Regions from separate parts of the Aliivibrio kagoshimensis genome, predicted to be linked through region 1. Evidence: riboswitches for the same ligand, from Rfam matches in the RefSeq annotation. Region 1 holds a riboswitch; each other region holds the start of a gene.
The links. A riboswitch is a leader RNA that binds a small molecule or an ion and turns the genes downstream of it on or off. The one in region 1 is predicted to bind thiamine pyrophosphate.
Positions count from the first base shown of each region.

Region 2: it holds a riboswitch for thiamine pyrophosphate, as region 1 does, so the genes downstream of both, thiD (bifunctional hydroxymethylpyrimidine kinase/phosphomethylpyrimidine kinase) here and thiB (thiamine ABC transporter substrate binding subunit) in region 1, are expected to answer to the same signal.
Region 3: it holds a riboswitch for thiamine pyrophosphate, as region 1 does, so the genes downstream of both, thiC (phosphomethylpyrimidine synthase ThiC) here and thiB (thiamine ABC transporter substrate binding subunit) in region 1, are expected to answer to the same signal.

Region 1 is NZ_JAKJSQ010000005.1:154,958-157,160, reverse strand. Features, by position in the region: gene mpl (UDP-N-acetylmuramate:L-alanyl-gamma-D-glutamyl-meso-diaminopimelate ligase) at 1-131, shown strand, start outside; gene L4C32_RS03345 (flavin prenyltransferase UbiX) at 144-779, shown strand; TPP riboswitch at 815-920, shown strand; gene thiB (thiamine ABC transporter substrate binding subunit) at 1,012-1,965, shown strand; gene thiP (thiamine/thiamine pyrophosphate ABC transporter permease ThiP) at 1,979-2,203, shown strand, end outside.
Region 2 is NZ_JAKJSQ010000100.1:2,093-4,295, forward strand. Features, by position in the region: gene L4C32_RS19310 (M9 family metallopeptidase) at 1-131, shown strand, start outside; gene thiD (bifunctional hydroxymethylpyrimidine kinase/phosphomethylpyrimidine kinase) at 179-1,033, opposite strand; TPP riboswitch at 1,036-1,145, opposite strand; gene L4C32_RS19320 (HD domain-containing phosphohydrolase) at 1,351-2,203, shown strand, end outside.
Region 3 is NZ_JAKJSQ010000020.1:1,980-4,182, reverse strand. Features, by position in the region: gene thiC (phosphomethylpyrimidine synthase ThiC) at 1-1,476, opposite strand, end outside; TPP riboswitch at 1,575-1,676, opposite strand; gene L4C32_RS08765 (voltage-gated chloride channel family protein) at 1,765-2,203, opposite strand, start outside.

The sequences.
Region 1 (2,203 bases):
CAGACGATATTGAACATTTTGTTGATGCGATAGTCGCTGAGGCGAATCCTGGGGATCAAATCTTAGTGATGAGCAACGGCGGCTTTGAAGGTATTCACGACAAATTACTAACCAAGTTACAGGCCAAGTAGGGAGTAGTAATGATGAATGATGTGAAAGTAGATTTTGAGAGTAAATCGATCACGTTAGCCATGACCGGAGCGTCGGGTGCCCCCTACGGCTTGAGGTTATTAGAGTGTCTGTTGGCATCAGGTTATCAAGTCTATGTATTGATCTCTTCGGCAGCGCGAGTTGTGATGGCCACTGAACATCACTTAAAACTTCCAGCCAGTCCTGCAGGAATCAAAAAGGCGTTGGTTGAACACTTACATTGCCCGCCTGAGCGATTAGTAGTGTGCGGTAAAGAGGAGTGGTTCTCTCCTGTCGCTTCGGGCTCCGCGGCACCAAAACAGATGGTGGTTTGTCCTTGTTCTGCCGGAACATTGGCGTCGATTGCTCATGGCATGTCTGATAACTTAATTGAGCGCGCCGCAGATGTGGTGCTTAAAGAGCGTGGTCAGCTGATCTTAATGGTTCGGGAAACGCCATTCTCTACTCTGCATTTAGAGAATATGCATAAGCTCTCTACAATGGGGGTGACAATTATGCCAGCGGCTCCGGGTTTTTATCATAATCCGAAATCCATTGATGATTTAGTCGATTTTATGGTAGCCAGAGTGCTGGACCATCTCGGTATTAACCAAGGCTTGGTTCCTCGTTGGGGATATGACCAGCGATAATTGATTTGGCATTGCCTCATTTTTCTATACAATGAGGCTTCTCAACGGGGAGCTTAATGTGAATTAGGCTGAGATTGTAGATACAGGACCCGTATACCTGAACCAGATAATACTGGCGTAGGAATTGAGCGCTCAGTTATCGTATGTCGATACTCTCCTCATTTCTATGCCATCCACGCTATATATGGAGTGCATAGTGAAAAAAATTCTTCCTCTTGTAACGTTAGCTGCCATGACATCGATGTCCGCTTCGGCCGCAGATACATTAACCGTTTATACATATGACTCATTTGCCTCTGATTGGGGACCTGGCCCAAAAGTTGAAAAAGCGTTTGAGCAGAAGTGTGGTTGTGATCTTGAGTTTGTTGCTCTTGATGATGGCGTTACCATTTTAAATCGCTTGCGTTTAGAGGGTAAAAACAGCAAAGCCGATATCGTGCTAGGTTTAGACAATAATTTGATTGCAGAAGCGAAGAAGACCGGGTTATTGACTCAGCATAGTGTCGATACCAGCAGCGTTACTTTGCCAAACGGTTGGTCAGATACAACATTTGTTCCATTTGATTACGGCTACTTCTCTTTTGTTTACAACAAAGAGAGCTTAAAGAACCCACCTAAGAGCTTGAAAGAGTTAGTTGAACAGCGCGATGATATTAAAGTGATCTACCAAGATCCTCGCACTTCTACTCCAGGACAAGGTTTGATGCTGTGGATGAAGTCTGTCTATGGTGACGATGTGACTGGTGCATGGAAACAGCTGGCGGAAAAAACGGTCACTGTAACTAAAGGTTGGTCTGAAGCTTATAATATGTTCTTAAAAGGTGAAGCGGATATGGTGCTCTCTTACACCACCTCGCCGGCTTATCACATTATTGCGGAGCAGAAAAACCAATATGTATCAGCGGATTTTGCTGAAGGTCACTACACGCAAGTAGAAGTTGCGGCTAAAGTGAAAAGTAGCAAAAATCAGACGTTAGCGGATCAATTTATGGCCTTTATCTTAAGTGATGAGTTCCAAGAGGTCATGCCTACTGGGAATTGGATGTACCCAGTGACAGAGGTTGAGCTACCAGAAGGGTTTGAGCAACTTACTATCCCGTCAAAATCACTGACATTTAACTCAGATGAAATTGCTGAGAATCGTAAAACTTGGATTCGTGAGTGGCAGCACTCAGTCAGCTTCTAATGTTGTTCTATTGATGTCTATCGATAAAAAACAGATGCCCGGCATAGCGATTGCCGGGTTTATTTTTGTTTTTGTAGGCTCTGCCATTACGGCGTTGCTGTTGCAATCTCCAACTTTAGATCTCAGTGCCATCTGGTTTGATCCCTACTATCGACACGTCACTACTTTCAGTTTTTACCAATCCTTTTTATCTACCTTATTGAGTGTTGGCCTCGCTATTCCCGTTTCTCATGCTCTG
Region 2 (2,203 bases), on a different contig from region 1:
ATAACCCCGGAAACAGCGAGTGCATTTACCTCAATGCACAACCTAACTATTGGGGATATATAAAGGTAAGTGGTGCTGCTGAAAACGCTGCGATTGCGATTGATTACAATGTTTCAGGATGTAGAAAATAATAAGTTAAAGTCATCCTGTTAAGGTGGAGTGACTCTCCACCTTATTGTCACTCTAATATTAACTCTGAACTATTCTCTTTAAAAAAATGATTTACCGGCCCATGACCTTTGCCAATATTGAGTTCATTGGCATGTAAAATCGCTTTAGTAATATAGTTTTTAGCTAAGCTCACTGACGGCCCTAACTCATGCCCTTGAGCCAAATAGGACGCTATCGCCGAAGATAAGGTGCAGCCTGTGCCATGAGTATTGGTCGTATCAATACGTGGTTCAGAGAACGGTTTGATACTCTCAGGCAAGATCAATAGATCAGTGCTACTCCTATCATTCTCTAAGTGCCCTCCTTTTAACAATACTGATTTTGATCCTAGTGCACGGAGTTTATCGACCATTGCTAACATGTCCTCGCTTGTTAGAGGTACGTCACTGCCAATTAATGCCGCGGCTTCTAGCAAGTTAGGCGTAATGACATCAGCAAGCGGAAACAGGGTAGTTTTAAGCGTCTCCATCGCTGTGGATTTGAGCAGCATATCTCCACTAGTAGCAACCATCACAGGATCAAGCACAATATATTTCGGCGCGTATTGTCTAAGTTTCTTGGCAACTGAAGCAATAATTGTCTCGTCGCTCAACATACCGATCTTAACGGCAATTACATCGAGATCACAAAATACCGCATCGAGTTGCTGTTCGACAAACTCACTGCTAATCGAATAAATTCCGGTTACTCCTTGCGTGTTTTGCGCGGTCAAAGCCGTAATAACAGAACACGCGTACCCTCCGGTCGCTGAAATGGTTTTAATATCGGCTTGAATTCCTGCTCCACCACCACTGTCAGAACCCGCAATGGTTAACACAATCGGTGTGGTCGGAAAAGATAAAGATGAGATAAGTGAAGTCATAAGCACTATTCCTTTAAGTTCCCTACGTCAGAATTAACTGAATCAGGTTCAACGGGTTCACATTGTGATCTCAGCCTCTGATTTAATATCTCAGGCTCCCCGACTAAGAAAAACATACTATCATTAACACTCAGAATTGATAGGACTACTCAATATCAAATAGTTCGATATCGTCATATACAACTGAGTGAACAAACCTTGTAGTTCTTTCAATAAAATAGCGGATTCACACCTCAGTTTTATATTAAAACCTTGATGTCACTGAGCTATTCCGTCAGAGTACCTATCTATCTCTGCATTTGGACGACCAATAAATAATGAAGAATTTCTTTTATACATTGTTCTCATTGTTTATTTTTATTTCCTCTTTTTCGTCGTTTTCAAGCGAAAGCCAAGAGCGACCGAAACGTATCTTAATTCTTCAATCCTATGAACCCTCTTTCAAATGGACGTCAGATATTCAAAATGGAATCGTCGACAATTTTAAACAAAACAATGTCCCCGTTAGAATATCGGTCGAGTTTTTAGATACCAAACGAGTTTCTACACCAGAGTACTATCAGAGTTTCTCGCAATATTTCAAAATAAAATACGACCATTACACGTTTGATGGCGTCATTATCGTTGATGATAATGCATTGACGTTTTTCAAGAACTACAGTAAACCTCTATCACTTACCGCTCCTTATGTCGCTGTAGGAATCAATGACCTTAACGTTGACCTATCAAGTGTGAATAATAAAGGCATCATCATTTATGAAAAAGATGATGTAAATAAAAATATAAACGCGATTGTAAAACTAAACCCGAATATCAAAAACCTCTATTTTTTATCTGACCGTAGTACCACTTCTGAGTTGATTCGAAAACGAGTTATTACTAGCCTTTCTAACTTTTCTAAACTCAATGTCATTGAAATACGTGATAAAACACTACGAGAAGCCGCTCAACAACTGTCAACTATCTCTAAAGATGATGCGGTGTTACTCTCCCATTACAACACTGAGATAAGTCGTGGTGTTTATCATAGCTACCCGGAAGTGGCCGAAACGATCAGTCAAGCAAGTCGTGCACCTGTGTTTGTGTTGGGCGAATACTTTATTTTAAGTGATGTAGTCGGAGGCATAGTCCTTAGACCACATAACATAGGTTTGAAAGCGGCAGAAACGC
Region 3 (2,203 bases), on a different contig from region 1:
TACATAACAGAGCATGGCACAGCCGTACCAACCAATCATGGCGGCACCAATACCAGAGGTAATGTGATCATAACCTGGAGCGATATCGGTAGTTAATGGACCAAGAGTGTAAAAAGGTGCTTCATGACAGTGCTCTAACTGCTCATCCATGTTCTCTTTGATCATGTGCATTGGTACGTGACCTGGACCTTCGATGATCACCTGTACATCATATTCCCAAGCAATTTTTGTCAACTCTCCTAAGGTTCTCAACTCGGCAAACTGCGCTTCATCATTCGCATCAGCAATTGAACCGGGACGCAGACCATCTCCAAGCGATAAAGCGACATCGTATTTAGCACAAATCTCACAGATTTCACGGAAATTGGAATATAGGAAACTCTCTTGATGGTGCGCTAAACACCATTTTGCGATGATTGAACCGCCACGAGATACAATGCCTGTAACACGTTTCGCAGTCATAGGTACGTAGCGAAGCAACAAACCAGCATGGATAGTGAAATAGTCCACCCCCTGCTCAGCTTGCTCGATTAACGTATCGCGCATCACTTCCCAATTAAGGTTCTCAGCAATACCATTCACTTTTTCTAGTGCTTGATACATAGGTACCGTTCCAATAGGTACCGGGCTGTTACGCATGATCCACTCGCGGGTTTCATGAATATTACGGCCTGTAGAGAGATCCATAACGGTATCGCCACCCCAACGAGTAGACCAGACCAGCTTCTCAACTTCTTCTTCAATAGAAGAGCTGACTGATGAGTTACCAATGTTGGAATTAACTTTAACCAAGAAATTACGACCAATAATCATTGGTTCAGATTCTGGATGATTAATATTTGATGGGATAATTGCTCGGCCTTCGGCGACTTCACGGCGAACAAATTCAGGGGTGATCTCTTTGGGTAAATTAGCCCCAAAATTATGACCTGGATGTTGGAAATTTAGCTGCTCATCGGCGTATTGATGACGTCCCATATTTTCTCGAATAGCAATGTACTCCATCTCCGGAGTAACGATACCCTTTCTTGCATAATGGAGTTGGGTAACACATTGGCCCTCTTTTGCACGACGAATTTCTGGAAGGTTTCCATAACGGAGATCGTCAAGAGTCTCATCTTCCAAACGTTCTTTGGTATAGACAGAGCTTACATTGGCCAATACCTCAGTATCACCGCGCTCTACAACCCAATTGGCACGCATTTTAGGCAAGCCCATATGAAGATCAACAGTATGCTCAGGATCTGTATAAACACCTGAAGTATCATAGACTTGAATGGGTTCATTAGGCTGCATGATAGGATTTTCTTTGCTGCCGCCAATTAAGCTGTCAGCCAAAGAAATTTCACGCATAGGCACACGAATATCAGGACGACTGCCTTCGATATACGCTTTATTTGAGTTTGGGTAAGGTTGTACTGATAGTGAATCTATAAATTGCTTAGCTTCCAGTCTCGCTTGTTTGCGATTCGACATAGCATTTTTCCTTTAATAAGAATAGTTGGAAAATGCTTGACGGATAGATGCTACAAGAGGTGTAAATGATTAATTTACATACAGATATTAGAATAACTCTGTGGTTTTCTCTTGTTTCCTTCGCAGGTATTATCCTGAATCAGGTTCAACGGATCCCGTAAAAATACGGTCTCAGCCTTAAGGCACTCCGACAAGTTTCGAAAGCAGTATAAAGAACAGAAGATGTAACAGCAAGGTTAAATAATAGTCAGGAAGTAAAAAGGGAGATCATCCTCCCTTATTGCTCAGTTACTTATTAAGCTTCTTGGCCCACCGCTTTAAATAAGAGGAATCCACTTCTCGCAGTAAACCTATCTTATCAGGAACGTATTCTGGCCCATTAGGAGTAAACGTTTTTGCTACAGAAACACGTTGCGATGAGTAAATCCCTGTATGACCACTGAAATAGTAAGCGGTAAAGCAGGCGATTGCGAAGTAGAGAATGTGATCAGCACCAAATAGCTCAACACCCATAATAGTACAAGCGAAAGGAGTATTGGTTGCTGCAGCGAACACAGCAAGGAAACCCAACGCGGCAAATAGATCAACCGGAGCCCCTAGAAGCCAAGCTAATGAGTTTCCTAATGTAGCCCCGACAAAAAACAGTGGTGTAACTTCTCCACCTTTATAGCCAGCAGCTAATGTAATAGCAGTAAGTACTAACTTAAGTAACCAACTGTACCATTCA